One region of the Bacillus sp. 05T22 genome, then DNA from elsewhere that is predicted to be linked to it. Evidence: riboswitches for the same ligand, from Rfam matches in the RefSeq annotation. Region 1 holds a riboswitch; each other region holds the start of a gene.
What was found. A riboswitch is a leader RNA that binds a small molecule or an ion and turns the genes downstream of it on or off. The one in region 1 is predicted to bind thiamine pyrophosphate.
Positions count from the first base shown of each region.

Region 2: linked by a shared signal. The riboswitch ahead of tenA (thiaminase II) and the one ahead of tenA (thiaminase II) in region 1 are both predicted to bind thiamine pyrophosphate.
Region 3: linked by a shared signal. The riboswitch ahead of thiM (hydroxyethylthiazole kinase) and the one ahead of tenA (thiaminase II) in region 1 are both predicted to bind thiamine pyrophosphate.

Region 1 is NZ_JBFTMC010000069.1:12,699-17,952, forward strand. It holds gene AC1DIT_RS18775 (esterase/lipase family protein) at 1-145, shown strand, start outside; gene AC1DIT_RS18780 (homoserine dehydrogenase) at 281-1,306, shown strand; gene AC1DIT_RS18785 (MBL fold metallo-hydrolase) at 1,475-2,197, shown strand; TPP riboswitch at 2,298-2,405, shown strand; gene tenA (thiaminase II) at 2,588-3,295, shown strand; gene AC1DIT_RS18795 (alpha/beta hydrolase) at 3,744-5,254, shown strand, end outside.
Region 2 is NZ_JBFTMC010000049.1:3,040-8,293, reverse strand. It holds gene tenI (thiazole tautomerase TenI) at 1-443, opposite strand, end outside; gene AC1DIT_RS15555 (ABC transporter substrate-binding protein) at 454-1,455, opposite strand; gene AC1DIT_RS15550 (ABC transporter permease) at 1,452-2,204, opposite strand; gene AC1DIT_RS15545 (ABC transporter ATP-binding protein) at 2,201-2,950, opposite strand; gene tenA (thiaminase II) at 2,919-3,614, opposite strand; TPP riboswitch at 3,703-3,805, opposite strand; TPP riboswitch at 3,867-3,978, opposite strand; gene AC1DIT_RS15535 (M23 family metallopeptidase) at 4,520-4,921, shown strand; gene AC1DIT_RS15530 (hypothetical protein) at 4,928-5,254, shown strand, end outside.
Region 3 is NZ_JBFTMC010000029.1:6,338-11,591, forward strand. It holds gene AC1DIT_RS11740 (anaerobic C4-dicarboxylate transporter family protein) at 1-871, shown strand, start outside; gene ilvA (threonine ammonia-lyase) at 944-2,152, opposite strand; gene thiE (thiamine phosphate synthase) at 2,276-2,932, opposite strand; gene thiM (hydroxyethylthiazole kinase) at 2,948-3,757, opposite strand; TPP riboswitch at 3,827-3,936, opposite strand; gene AC1DIT_RS11760 (DNA topoisomerase III) at 4,474-5,254, shown strand, end outside.

The sequences.
Region 1 (5,254 bases):
TGGAAAATGGAATCATATTGAGACAAAACAAAATTGGGATCACCTTGATATGGTAGGACTAAGCGTTTCGGACTCATTAGGTTTTTCTGATATTAATGCTTTTTACCGAAATATCGCTAAAAATTTATCTAATTTACCAGAATAACTGGATCATATTTATATTGAAATGGAAAAACTCCCTCAAATTCTTCTGAGGGAGTTTTTACTTCGTGAATCGAATCGTGCCTTCGGAGTATAATGGAGTTAATATTAAAATAGCATGATAGCCCGAGGTGATGGTATGAGAGTTAACGTGGTGATATCTGGATATGGAACTGTTGGAAAAGAGTTTGTAAGATTGGTATTTGAGAAAGCTTCATATATAAAAGAGATGTACGGCATCGAACTTGCTTTTACTGGAATTATTGGGAGTACAGTCAATCTTTATAATGACAAAGGTTTACATATTAAAGAATTATTAACTTATGGTACTGGTTCCTATGTATTAGAGAAGTATACCAAACACTATCCACTTGATAAAAGTGAAAAGTTTCCTTTTGGTACTGTATTAATTGAATCGACACCAACTAATCTTCAAACTGGTGAACCAGGAAGAACATACATTGAAACAGCGATTGAAAACAATATGGATGTAGTAGCTATTTCGAAAGGAGCACTTGTTAACGCATGGAAAGAAATAAAAGAAAAAGCAAAACTCGCAAAGGTACGTATTTGTTATAGCGGCGCAACTGCTGCGGCACTCCCTACATTAGATATTGGACAATTCAGTTTAGCAGGATGTCAAATTGAAAGTATAGAAGGTATTTTAAATGGAACAACAAATTATATTCTTACAAAAATGTATGAAGAAGATGTAACATTCCAGGAAGCATTGCATCAAGCGCAGCACAAAGGGATAGCTGAAACAAACCCATCATTAGATGTAAGTGGAATGGATAGTGCTTGTAAACTTCTATTATTGGCAAATAGTTTGCTGCAAGCAGAATGTTCATTGAATTGTATATCTATAAAAGGTATAGAGGATGTTACGAAACAAGATATACTGAAAGCAAAAGAACAAGGTAAATCTCTAAAATTAATTGCAACAGCATATAAAGATTATTCAGGAAATCTTAAACTTGAAGTATGCCCGCGTGAAATAGAGAAAGGGCATCCATTGGCTCATGTAAATGGAACAGAAAAAGGAATCACTTTTCATACTGATACGATGGGGAAAGTTACTTCAACCGGAGGAGCTTCAAGCCCAAGAGGAGCAGCAGCAGCGGCTTTGAAAGATTTAATTAATTTGTATCGAAAAGATGTATGATGAAAAAATATAGTCTTCAATTAAAATGAAAAAGATAATAATCAACTTGACAAATAAATGTTTTTGTGTTATAGTTTAATTTTAACATTTGACGAGAAGCCCTTAGGGTGATACATTTTAGTAAGAGAAATAACTTCACTAATTTATGTATCGAGGGGGACGTGTAATATGAAAATAGAAAACAGTCTAGCGGTTTTGAAATTGAAAATTCAAGGATTTGAATTAAATCCAACATTACTTTGGGATGAAAAAGAGGCTCTATTAGTCGATACTGGTATGCCAGGTCAATTAGAAGGGATTTGCGATGCAATGATTGGTATTGGTGTGCCTTTTGAACAATTACAAGCAGTTATTTTAACTCATCAAGATATAGACCATATTGGAAGTCTTCCTGAAATACAGCAGAAGGCAAATCATTCTATTGAAGTGTACGCCCATGAATTAGACAAACCTTATATTGAAGGACAGTTACCCCTTATTAAAGGAGATCCAAATAAAATGAGTGAAGAAAAATGGGCGGCACTTCCAGATGTTGTGCAAGCCCTATATAAAAATCCTCCAACAGCAAAAGTAAATCAAACATTAGAAGATGGACAAAGACTTCCATTTCTCGGAGGCATTGAAGTGATTCATACACCAGGACATACTCCGGGGCATATTAGTTTATATAGTGAAAAATATAAGACATTAATTGCAGGTGACGCGATGGTATGTGTTGAAGGAAAACTAAAAGGGCCAGTTCCACATACGACACCAGATATGGAAACAGCTACAGAATCACTTAGAAGATTTTTAGAGTTTGATATTGAGAGGATAATTTGTTATCACGGTGGTGTTTGTGATTCAAATGTTAAAGAGCAAATTGAACAGTTAGTAGGAATGGATAAATAGTATTTTGTAAAAATTATATTTTATGAAGTTTGAACTATCAAATAATATTTTACAGCTATATGAATTATGTTATGATAAATATCAAACTAAATAGTTAATATCTATCCGCTAGGGGGGCCTTTTATAGGCTGAGATCAAAGGATTTTTTTTGAGACCCTTAGGACCTGATCTGAGTAATACCAGCGTAGGGAAGTGGAAGTGACATCATCAATATTTTTAAAATATTGATGATGTCCAGCCTGCTTTCTTTACGTGTGTGTAAAGAAAGCTTTTTTATTTTGCGCACCGCACCTATTTGAAGTAGATCCCAGTAGTCTAGTCGTTAATGAGCGATTCGTTAAGAAACTTGTTTCATTTTTTACTATCAAAACGTTTATTGGAGGGCCTATAATGTCATTTTCACAGTTGTTACGCAAAGAAGTTAATTCAATTTGGGAAGCAAGTTTTAACCATCCTTTTGTGAAAAAATTAGGAAATGGAACATTAGATTTAGCTAGTTTCCGCTATTACGTTATGCAAGATTCATATTATTTAAGTCATTTTGCAAGAGTCCAATCGTTAGGAGCAGCAAAAGCTATTGAGTTAGAAACGACAGCTCGTATGGCACACCATGCACAGAATACATATCAAGCTGAATTATCGTTACATGAGAATTTTGCGAAAAAATTAGGAATTACTAAGGAAGAAAAAGAATCATTTGTTCCTGCTCCAACCGCTTATGCGTATACATCACATATGTATCGTGCTGCATATGAAGGACATATCGGGGATATTATTGCAGCAATTTTACCTTGTTACTGGCTTTATTATGAAATTGGTGAACGTTTGAAAGAATGTAAACCTGAAGAACCAATTTACCAAGAATGGATTTCCGCATACGGCTCTGACTGGTTCCGTACTTTAGTAGAGGAGCAAATTGCTAGATTAGATGCCATTGCGGAAACAGTAACAGAAGCTGATCGTAAGCGAATGAAACAGCATTTTATCATTAGCAGTCAATATGAATATTCATTTTGGGAGATGGCTTACACATTAGAAAAATGGCCAGCAGAAAAACAAGTAGAAGATGTAAGTTTATCCCGCATTAACAGGCAGTAAGTAAGCCACCCACCTCCTCAAGATTCAGAGAGAAACGAGGAAGCTAGGTGGGGGATCAACTGCCCGTAAAAGCCCGATTGGTGAGGGTTGATTAAAGTTCCACTTTATAAGGGAAAGATATGGCTCTCATCATACATGAAAATGAAGAGTATAGAAAATGACTAACTTAGTTTAGTCATTTTTTTGTACAAAAATAATAATCTCTACATTTTAGAAAAATTAACTTCAGTCATTAGTTGCTTAACTATTATAAAAAATTTACACAATAAAAAAAGGGAGAAGGTAATTTTTATTGAAGTTTGTTTATAATTCCCTTTTTAACTTGTTAAGGGGAAATGTAATTGTAAAGAAGGTTATTAATCTCTTTTGCACTTTTTATTTATCTTACCATACTTGGAATGTTGTACTGAAATTATAAAAATTTAAATTTGAAAGGGGCCAAAAAGATATGAGAACGAGAAAACGAATAGGGAATAAGTTACTACTCGTTAGCGCAATTTGTGCGATAAGTATTCCTTCTGTTTCATACGCGGAGGAAGTAATTTCACCTAAAATTTTTGCGAGTTCTTCAAGTTTGTACGAGGGGAGGAATACGGATGTATTGAAAACAAGTTTTTATCCCAATACATATAATAATCCGTTCAACTACCGATTTATTTCGACATTAAAGGAAACAAACACAAATATAAAAGAAATAGACAATGTTGATGATGAAAATCCTGTTATATCTACTACTCTTACATTTATCCGTGATATGCATGCTGAAAATTATAAATCTGCATTTGATTTAACTTCTCGATCTTTACAGAAGATAGTATCTGAAAAATGGCTGGAGAGTTATTGGAAGGGACTCCCAGTACAATTACAAGCAGGTTCCTTTATTGGAATTGGAGAGGTAAAACAAAAAGAGACAAATTCCGTTCATACAAATGTAGAGATTGGATTAGTTTTTGAACAATTTACTGTGCCTTTACTAATTAAATTAGATCCATCTGGAAAAATAGATGATTTTCAATTTAGTATGTCGTTTAGTCCTGTTGCAGAACGTCCATCATATAGTAAGCCTGAATCATTTATTGAAAAAGAAGTAGTAGTTGGAAGTGGCGCGTTTCCATTACCAGGAACATTGTCTGTTCCAAAGGGAAAGGGTCCTTTCCCAGCGATCATTCTTGTTCAAGGATCTGGAGCAAGCGATCGGGATGAAACTGCGTTTGCTTTAAAACCATTTCGTGATCTAGCTGAAGGTCTTGCTTCGAAAGGAATTGCTGTTCTTCGTTATAATAAACGAACGTATGAACATGGCTTGAAAACACAATTAAGCCCTTTTTATACAGTCGATAAAGAGACAACGGACGATGCACTTCTTGCGACTCGTTTTCTTCAAAATGAATCTATGATAGACAAGAGTCAAATTTATATCCTTGGTCATAGCCAAGGTGGAATGATGGTTCCGGAAATGATTGAAAAAGACCAAAATCAAAATATCGCTGGAGCAATTGTGATGGGAGGACCAGCTCGTACAATCCAAGATGTTGTTTTAGATCAATTTGATTACTTGTATTCTATCGGTAGAATGAAACCTGAAGAATATAAATTTTACAAAGCACAATTTGAATTATTAAAGGATCCTAACTTCTCTAGTCAGAATCCTCCAAAAGATTTTTATTTAGGATCACCTGTATTTTGGGATTCTATTCGTAAAATTAAGGCAGCAGAAATATCTAAAGAACAAAAGACACCGCTTCTTATTATTCAAGGAGAAAGAGACTATCAAGTTCAATCAAAAATCGAAATTCCTCTTTGGAAAGAACAATTAAAAGGGCGAGATAACGTAGATTATCGACTTTATCCAAAGTTAAATCACTTCTTTACAGAAGGAGATGGGGAATTAAGTAAACCGGATGAATATTATAGTCCTGCCAATATCCCTGAGTATGTTATAAATGATATTGCTACTTG
Region 2 (5,254 bases), on a different contig from region 1:
CGCCTTGCTATATCTGAAATCTCTTCCAACCCTCTTGCCGGAACATCTTTCTTACAACTCGTTGAAAATACATGACCATAAACAAGTGAATCTGCTCCATTTTTGAACGCTACTATCGCTTCCTCTAAAGAATGCACAGAATAACCAACATGCAAATAAGAAAACTTTTCCTTTACAGACCTGACATCAGCACTTCGATATCCCAATTGTACGCGAGGAATATTTAATAGAATTGCAATATCGATTCGATCATTAATCACAAGCTTAGATGCCGGAAAGCCTCCTTTTAGGAGACCTTCCACACCTTCATATAACTCTTTCGTACTTTTCTCTCGCTCACGAATATGCAAATAATCAATCTCACTCTCAATTTGCATCGCTACATTCGCTAACTCTTCGAATGCCATCTGGCCATTTGAGATAACGTGGAGCTCATCTTTCATATTCACTCGCCTACTTTAAAATATTTTCGAATAATTCATTGGCAGGAACAATCTCTTTTGTCATGCCTTTTTCTTTCAACCATTTATTTTGTTTTTCCCATGACTCTTTCGTATCTGATAAAAATGGCTCATCTTTCGTTTCCATTTTCTCTAACAAAATTTTCATACTTTCTTTTTCAACTTCTGGAACAAGTGGGAAATTTTCCTTTTCTTGATGATTTAATAAAATACCCAGTGCTTCGTCCGGATTCTTTTTCATAAATTCATATCCTTTTTTCGCACCTCGTAAAAAGGCTTGCAACGCTTCTTTATCTTTTTTCAACGTTTTATCACCTGTTACAAAAACAAGTTCATGATAATTTGGTACACCATAGTCAGCTGGGTTGAAGTACGCTGGTTCATGGCCTTCATGACGCATAACAGGAACTTCATGGTTAATATAAGCACCTGTGACAGCATCTACTTTTTTCGTAATTAACGCTGGTACTAAATCAAATCCAACATCTACTACTTTTACAGTATCCGGATTGCCACCAGCTTCTTTTACCATCGTTTTTAAATACGCTTCACTTAAAGGTGTTCCAGAATAACCAACTGTCTTTCCTTCTAAATCTTTTGGTGAATTGATTCCCTCTGATTTTAATGATACGACGTGATTTAATGGTGAACGGACCACAGCTCCGATTGATTTCACTGGAATTTGTTCATTTGCTTTTGCAATGACAACATCTGGCTGATAATATAAACCAACTGTTACTTTCCCCGCTGCTGCCAACGTTAATGGATCGGTTGGATTAGAAGGGAATTTAATATTTACTTTCACGCCTTCTTCTTTAAAATATCCTTTTTCAATCGCCGCATAGATAAAACTATGGACTGCATTTGGATACCAGTCGAGCATAACTGTTACTTCTTTTTCAGCCTTTTTCTTTTCTGATGATGAATTGCTGGAACACCCTGCAATCATTGCAACTAATAATGTAAACACAAAGATGCGTTTGAATAATTTCATGAATGTTTCCTCCAACTAATGAATTTCTTTTCTAATATAGAAACAACTAAAACAAATAAAATAGCTAGTAATGATAGAAGCACAATCGGTGCAAACACACCAGCTCCGTCTAACTGTGTCATCATTCGTTTACTAAAGTATCCTAAACCAGCTTGCGCACCAAGCCACTCACCAATTGCTGCTCCAATGACACTAAGCGGAACAGCAATTTTTAAAGCAGAGAAAAAGTACGGAAGTGCAGATGGCAACTTTAACTTTAGAAAAATATCTTTTTTCGTTGCGCCATATGTCACTAAAAGCTCCTCCCATTCCTTTTTCGTGCTGCGCAATCCATCATACGTATTTACCGCAATGGGGAAAAAGGTAATCAAAACTGTCACAACGACTTTGCTCCAAATTGAATAGCCAAACCATAAAACAAATAATGGTGCTAAAGCAGTAATTGGAATCGTTTGTGAAGCAACTAGTAACGGATAAAAAGCTCTTGCTACCCATTTACTCGCATTCATAGACATCGCCAGTCCAACACCAAGTACAATAGAAATAACTACGCCGATTAAGACTACATATAAGGTTGCTGGCAAATGAACTGTAAGTAATATGTCACGCAGTGCCCACATTTTAGCTAGAATTGCAGTAGGAGATGGCAAAATATACATCTCATCTACAATTCTAGCCCCCACTTCCCAAGCTATGAGTAGTATGCCACTTAAAATCAGTGCAGGTAGTAACTCTGTCACACGTTTCATACGAGCACCTGCCTTTGCAGCATACCGAGTAACTCATCTTTTAGCCCTAGTATCTCAGGCCTATGCAAATCTTTTCTTGAGCGCTCCGTTCCAAGTGGTACAACACGCTCCGTTAAAGTTGTTATAGGTTGCTCTGTCACTATTAAAATCTGATTAGAAAGAAAAAGTGCTTCTTCTACATCGTGTGTAATAAATAAAATGGTTTTTTGCCACTGTTTCCATTGCTCAAACAACCATTCTTGCAACGTTGCTTTCGTTAATGCATCTAATGCGCTAAACGGCTCATCTAACAATAAAATGTCCCCGCCTGTTAATAAAGTTCGAATAAAGGACACTCGCTGCCGCATACCACCTGATAAATCTTTCGGATATTTGTTCTCGTATCCTTGTAAACCAAATTGTTCTAACAGCTCTTTTGCCTTTACATGTGCTTCTTTTTTCTTTATCCCCTGGCACTCTAACGGCAATGCCGCATTTTCAATAATCGTTCTCCACGGCAGGAGCATATCTTTTTGTGGCATATACCCTACAGGATGACTCGAGGTTTCTGTAAGTTGAATCGTTCCAGCCGCTACATCTTCTAATCCTGTAATTAAACGAAATAATGTACTTTTGCCACAGCCACTCGGTCCAATGATGCTAACAAACTCTTTTTCTTGTACAGAAGCATCCAGACCCTGTATAATTGGCTTTTCATCATAATGAAAGGAAACATTATGAAACTGTAGTATGCTCTTGCTCCTCAAAGCCCCACATCTCCTTACGATACGCCATATCCCAGAATAAATACTCAAAGCGGCTGGAATATAAGAAAATCTCTTCTAATTTGTCTAACTCTTGTTCAGACTTTCCTTCAGCTAGTTCATTTAATAACTCCATTAGCCAAATGCAAAGGCTTCCATACTCTTCTGAGCTATATCCTTGAATCCACTCACCAAAAAATTCATGATCTCTCGCTCCTGGAATATCATTTAAACGTTTTCCAATCTCCCAGTAGCTCCACATACATGGAAGCAGAGCCGCAATTAACTCTGCAAGCGTACCATTTTGAGATACTGACATCATATAGTTTGTATACGCTAAATTTTTAGCAGATGGTTTTGCCTCTTCCATCTCTTGTACAGAAATACCAAGGCGTTTTGCATACTGTTTATGGATCGTCATTTCTCCATTTAAAATGCCGTCTATTTGTTCTGCAAATTTTGCCATAACTTGCGGATTAGTCGCTTTCACAACCCCAATTGCATAAACCTTCGCATAATCTAGTAAATATAAATAATCTTGTATGATGTAATATTGGAATTTATCTTTTTCTAATGTACCGTCCCCCATCCCAGTTACAAATGGGTGATTATGACTTTTCTCCCAAACCGGCTGCACAGTCTCAAATAACCTCTCACAAAATCTCATTTATATTTCCCCTTCTTTCATATCTATTTATCTAAATAAAAAAGCCACTTCTCTATATAAGAAGTGGCTACAGCAAATAAAAATACATTTATTCGTTGTTCCACTTCCCTACGCTAGCATAATCTAGATCAGGTCTATAAGGGTTAAGGATTATTCCTCTCTCAGCACATAAAGCACCCCTAGTGGTTTTCACTATAAAATTGTCAAATAAAAAAGCCCTGTTTCTTTACGCAAAGAAACAGGGACTGATTGTTAATGTCCGAATCGCTTCCCTACGCTAGCATAATCTAGATCAGGTAATAAAAGGATCAAAGACTCTCGGCCTTACTCTCAGCTGGGAACACCAGCTCTCCTAGCATAATATGAAATTACCATAGTCAGTATAACACTGTCATGGATCATCAGCAACTGTTTTAACTTATTCCAATCCTATTTACGAGCCATGAATCCAATACAAAGTAAGAATTCTTTCCATCAAAGTTCTACCTATATAAAATATGAAAAATAAATATATATATCCATTTTGATTTTCCAACATATAAGTCGCGGCTATGAAGAATAAAAGGTGACCTGTATTCATTTTTTCTTTTTGTTTAACTTGGTACGGGGTAGGAAAAGGATCTAACCGCTTCTATGCATGGCCGGATGCTCTCTCCCGCCTAAAAAGAAAGCTTTTCTGTCAGCTTTTCAATTCGGATTTATATATCTATTCAGAAAATACCAATTATCTTTAATCCATATTATAATGATTATTAATCTATTATTCTTTTAATATATTTCGATTCCATTAAAAAATTGTTATTTTTCTCATTTCGTATTACAGTTATGTGAATAGTGCACAAAATATTATATCTTTATACTATAATAGGGGATGTATTAACACATCTATGGGGGGCTAATATTAGATGAAACAGAAAGCTACAGCTTTAACGGCAACTACTGTCGCAGTCGCATCTCTACTTCCATCCATAACTCAAGTAGATACATGTACTGTAGCAGCTCAAGAATTGCCTACACAAAACACTCAATATATAAAACCGAATCTAAAAATATTATATTCGAATAATAAAATAAAAGCAAGGAATAATGCTAGCTCCGTAAAAAATACAAATATTTCTACATCTACTAAACGGAAAAACAGTTATATTGTAACTGTTGATGATCAAGTTCAGACTAGGGAATTGTTAGGACATATGGGAAATACAAGCCATTCATTTGGGCAGCACCTCCATTTTGAATTACATAATGGTAAATGGAATTTTGAAAAAACAAACGCGGTAAATCCACTGCAGTATTTAGTTCGGTAATATTATATGCCACGTAATATTACCTTAATAATTGAGTATTTGGCTTTTCTCGGTTTAATTTGTTGTTTAGTAATTTACAATACTAACATTGTTTTTTTAAGTATTGTTATCTTATTTGTTACTATCGAATCTTTGATGGAAGCATTCAAAATCCGACTAAAGAAACACATTTCTCATATATATACTGCATTTGTTATTATCGGCGGTTTAATAACAAATATTATTTATAGTGGTTTTCACCTGGCTGCTATATTCCCTGTATTTTTTATAGGGGTACTACTCATTATTTCCCAATATATTCACATTCCTGATCACCGTAAGAAACAACAAGAA
Region 3 (5,254 bases), on a different contig from region 1:
TGCTGCAACTGTGGCCCTGTTAGCAATGCTAGCTGATTATAAAATTACATTGTTAGATATTTTAAAAGTAAGTATTCCTTCTACTTTTATCGCTTGTATGTTAGCAGCTTTCGTTGCGAGCAAAATGGGTAAAGAGTTAAATGAAGACCCTGAATACTTAAAACGATTGAAAGAAGGCATGATTCCTAAACTTGAAGAAAAGAAAGAATTTATCGGTGCAAAAGGTGCCAAGTTATCTGTTGTTCTCTTCTTATTTGCAACTATTTTTGTTGTTCTCCTTGGTTCATTCGAAACACTTCGTCCAGGATGGATGATAGATGGAAAATTAGTTCGTCTTTCAATGCCAAATACAATTGAAATGGTCATGCTTACAATTGCTGCTCTTATTATTATCTTCTGTAAACCAAATGTAGAAAGCATTGTATCTGGAAATGTCTTCAAAGCCGGTGCTACAGCCGTTGTTGCAATCTTCGGTATCGCTTGGATGGGAGACACATTCTTTAACGGAAACTTAAGTACGATTCAAGGATCGATTCAACACTTAGTAACAAGCGCACCATGGTTATTCGCTATTGCATTATTTATTCTATCTATTTTACTGTATAGCCAGGCAGCAACAGTACGTGCGTTAGTGCCACTCGGATTATCACTTGGCATTTCACCAACACTTCTTATTGCGATGTTCCCTGCAGTAAACGGATATTTCTTCATTCCGAACTACGGAACAATTGTTGCTGCGATCAACTTTGACCGTACAGGAACAACACGTATTGGTAAATATGTATTAAATCATAGCTTTATGATTCCTGGTCTGGTCGCAACATTTGCTTCCATTGGAATTGGGATGCTCTTAATTTCCATTATGTTTTAACATACAAAAAGCACAAACTTTTTCTGAATAAAGTTTGTGCTTTTTATTTAATCAAACGTTTGTTTAAATTCTTTATTCAATAACTTCTACATTATATCCTTTTTTCTCTATCCCACTTAGCACTTCTTCAATATGGTTTTTATCTTTCGTTTCTAATGATAAATGGAGCTGCGTATACCCAGGAAACACTTTTGTTCCAATCCGCTCTAAATGAATATGTAATACATTTGCTTCAAAACTTGTTACAATTTCGAGTAAATGTTGCAAATGTCCTGGTTTATCTTTAATCATTGTTGCAATATGAACAAAGCGGCCGGCTTCAACCATCCCATGTTCAATAATACGAGTAATGAAGTTAACATCAACATTTCCACCACTTAAAATCGACACAACTTTTTTCTCTTTCACAGGAATTTTTTGATATAGTAGCGCCGCTAATGAACTAGCACCGGACCCCTCTACTAATAATTTATTGCGTTCAAGTAGCATTAGCATCGTTCGTGCAATTTCCATTTCATCCACACAAAAAATATCATCTACATATCGCTCTACAAGCTGAAATGTAAGTTCTCCCGGTCTTTTCACTGCAATTCCATCTGCCATAGTTGGTGAAGATTCCACAGTAATAACTTTCTTTCCCTCTAAGGATTGCTTCATCCCCGGACAAGCAAGCGCTTGTACACCATATATTTTCACCGACGGTTTTTGTTCTTTAATCGCCATCGCAACACCTGCAATTAAGCCGCCACCACCAACAGGACAAATAACTGCTTCGACGTCATCAAGCTGCTGCAATATTTCTAAACCTACCGTCCCTTGACCAGAGATTACAGCCTCATCATCAAATGGATGTACAAACTTTGCTCCTGTTTGTTCTTTCAAATCTAGCGCATACGCTAATGCATCATCAAATACATCACCTTGCAACTCTACATGTGCACCATATCGCTTAGTCGCAAGCACTTTACTAAGCGGTGCACCTTTTGGCATCACAATCGTACAGGGAATATCGAGCATATTACTAGAATAGGCGACACCTTGTGCATGATTTCCAGCAGACGCTGCAACAACCCCATTTTCTAATTCACCTTTATCAAGAGAAACCATCTTATTATAAGAACCACGTACTTTAAAAGAACCCGTCTTTTGTAAATTTTCGAGTTTCAAATATACTTCATTATGCGATAGTTCACTAAATGTACTTGAATAATCTAGTGGTGTCATATGGACAATGCCTTTCATCTTCTCATGAGCAGCTATAATATCCTGTAATGAAATCATATTGTACCTCCGAAACGATATATGTTCATACATATTAGTTTGAGCCGCACACTTTGTTTTATACGACAAAAAAACCATTTCTTCACATTAGAAATGGTTCTTCCCATATATCAACGATTTTCACTATTTATCATTAAAAATACCTGTCAGTAAAGACGTACTTTCATAAGGCGAATCTGCTAAACTAATTGCAGAAATAACAGAAACTCCATCAGCCCCTGCCTCTATAACAGAAGCAGCATTTTTAAGTGTAATTCCTCCAATACCAACAATCGGGATTGTAATTCCCTCTTCTCTAAAATAACGCAACCCTTTCGTTCCTTGCACCGCTTTTGTATCTTTCTTCGTACTCGTCGGAAAAATAGGTCCTACTCCTAAATAATCCGCCCCATTTGCAATTGCAAAACGAGCTTCCTCTATCGTATGAGCAGATACCCCGACAATTTTATCTCCCATTTTTTCACGAACGGATGTAATTCCTTCGTCATCTTGTCCAACATGAACACCGTCTGCACCCAATTCAATTGCTAATTCTACATCATCATTCACGATAAAAGGTACATCATATTCTTTACAAAGCATTTGTAGCCGCTTAGCAAAACGCACTCGTTCTTCCCCAGCTAAAGCTCCTTCACCTTTTTCACGAAATTGGAAAAGCGTTACTCCGCCATCTAACGCTTCTTTCATTACTTGTAATGGATCTCTTTCACAGTTATTACTTCCCATAATAAAATACACTTGCAATAACTTGGACATTTGTTGTTGATCAATACTTGCCATTTCTTTTACCCCTTCTTATTGCACCTCTTGGATATTTCCATATTGTACAATCTCATTTGCAGTAGTGTTTGCTAACTGATTTAAAAATTCAATTTGGAAACTTCCTGGTCCTTGCTCTACTGTTTTACTTGCAGCTATTTCCGCTGCTACACCATAAAACGTTAATGCAGCAACTGCCGCTTTGACATAATCTTTTTCAACCGCTGCAAATGCCCCCATTACAGAAGTTAATAGACAACCTGTACCTGTCACTTTCGTTAAAATTGGATGTCCATTGCGAATAATGATTGTTCGCTCACCATCTGTTACAACGTCTTCTTTTCCAGTAATCACCGCAATTGTATCTAGTTCATCTGCTGCTTGTTTCGCAATTCCTACAACATCACCGTTTCCAGCCCCAGCATTGACACCTTTAATCTCCCACTTTTCATTGATAACATTAGCAATTTCCGCTGCATTCCCGCGAATCATCGCTAATTTCACTTCACTCGGAATATGTCTTGCAACTTCTGCTCGATAAGACGTTGCCCCTGCACCAACTGGATCAAATAACACAGGTACATGATGTGCATTCGCAGACTTCCCGGCAATTAACATCGCTTCTACTTCTTCAGGACGAAGTGTACCCATATTTAAAACAAGTGCTCCGGCAATGCTAGCCATTTCTGCCACTTCTTCTTTTGCATATGCCATAACTGGTGAAGCTCCTAATGCAAGTAAACCATTGGCCGTAAAGTTTGTTACAACGACATTTGTAATATTATGCACAAGAGGATTAGCCGCTCTCACTGTCTCCACTACTTTTGCGATTTCTTTTATATTCATTCTTTTCATCTCCTAACTTTATAATGGGAGATACACAAAAAGACACTTCGCGTATGCAAAGTGCCTGAACATGTGCTGTTACACTCTCCCTACGCTGGCATTATCCAACAGGTTCTAATGGTCAACGACAGATTAGTCGTACTCTCAGTCTGCATCCGCAAACTCCCATGTGTTTTCTTATTCATCTAATTCAGAGTCTACTCTTATTCTCTTAAAATAACAAGTTACACGTTTTTGTCATCTTAATATATAAGTACAAATTGAAAAAACGATAAAAACCCTTTTTTAGGTGGGAGAGAGCATCCGGCCATGCATAGAAGCGGTCAGGTCCTTTTTTAGCCCCATGCCAAGTTCAAACAAAGTGAGAAAATGAGAGCAGTTCCCTTTTTTCTTTTGAACCAAATTTCAATTTTGCCAAAGCTTCCGCTAACGCAGGATTACGCGGCTCATCATCTTGATTTTATTGTTTCATATACTTCGCAACATCGCGTTTTGATACTTTTTCGCCTTGTGAAATAATGGTTTGTCCTTTTAAAAAAGGACAAAGATATCCTACTATTTTGTTATATCCGAAATACTAAAATTTCCCCCTCTTAACTAGTCAAAGATATAGAGTATTTAATTAATAACAAAAGGTTAGAATCTTCGGCATAACTGAATCCGCAAAGGATCTATGCTATATTTAACTTACGGAAACTTGAAAGGATGTTTTAAATATGGCAAAAAGTGTTGTAATTGCTGAGAAACCTTCTGTTGCACGTGATATTGCACGTGTATTGAAGTGTGATAAAAAAGGAAATGGTTATCTTGAAGGTAATAAATATATCGTTACTTGGGCTTTAGGGCATCTTGTTACATTAGCAGACCCAGAAAGCTATGATATAAAATATAAAAAGTGGAATCTAGAAGATTTACCAATGCTACCTGAACGTTTGAAATTGACAGTGATTAAGCAAACTGGCAAACAGTTTAATGCCGTTAAAAGTCAACTGATTAGAAAAGATGTTACTGAAATAATAGTGGCTACAGACGCTGGAAGAGAGGGAGAATTAGTCGCGCGTTGGATTATTGATAAAGTTAGAATTAATAAACCTATTAAACGCCTATGGATCTCATCTGTTACCGATAAAGCAATCAAAGATGGCTTCGCAAACTTAAAGCCAGGTAAAGCATATGAAAATTTATACGCTTCAGCTGTCGCACGTTCGGAGGCTGACTGGTATATCGGGCTTAATGCAACACGTGCATTAACTACTCGATTTAATGCTCAACTAAACTGTGGTCGTGTACAAACACCTACTGTGGCTATCATTGCAGGTCGTGAGGACGAAATTAAAAACTTCAAAGCACAAACATACTACGGCATTGAAGCTCAAACAACAGAAAAGTTAAAATTGACTTGGCAAGACGCTAGAGGGAATGGTCGCAGTTTTGATAAAGCAAAAATCGATACCATTGTGACAAAACTGGATAAACAAAATGCAACTGTGGTAGAAA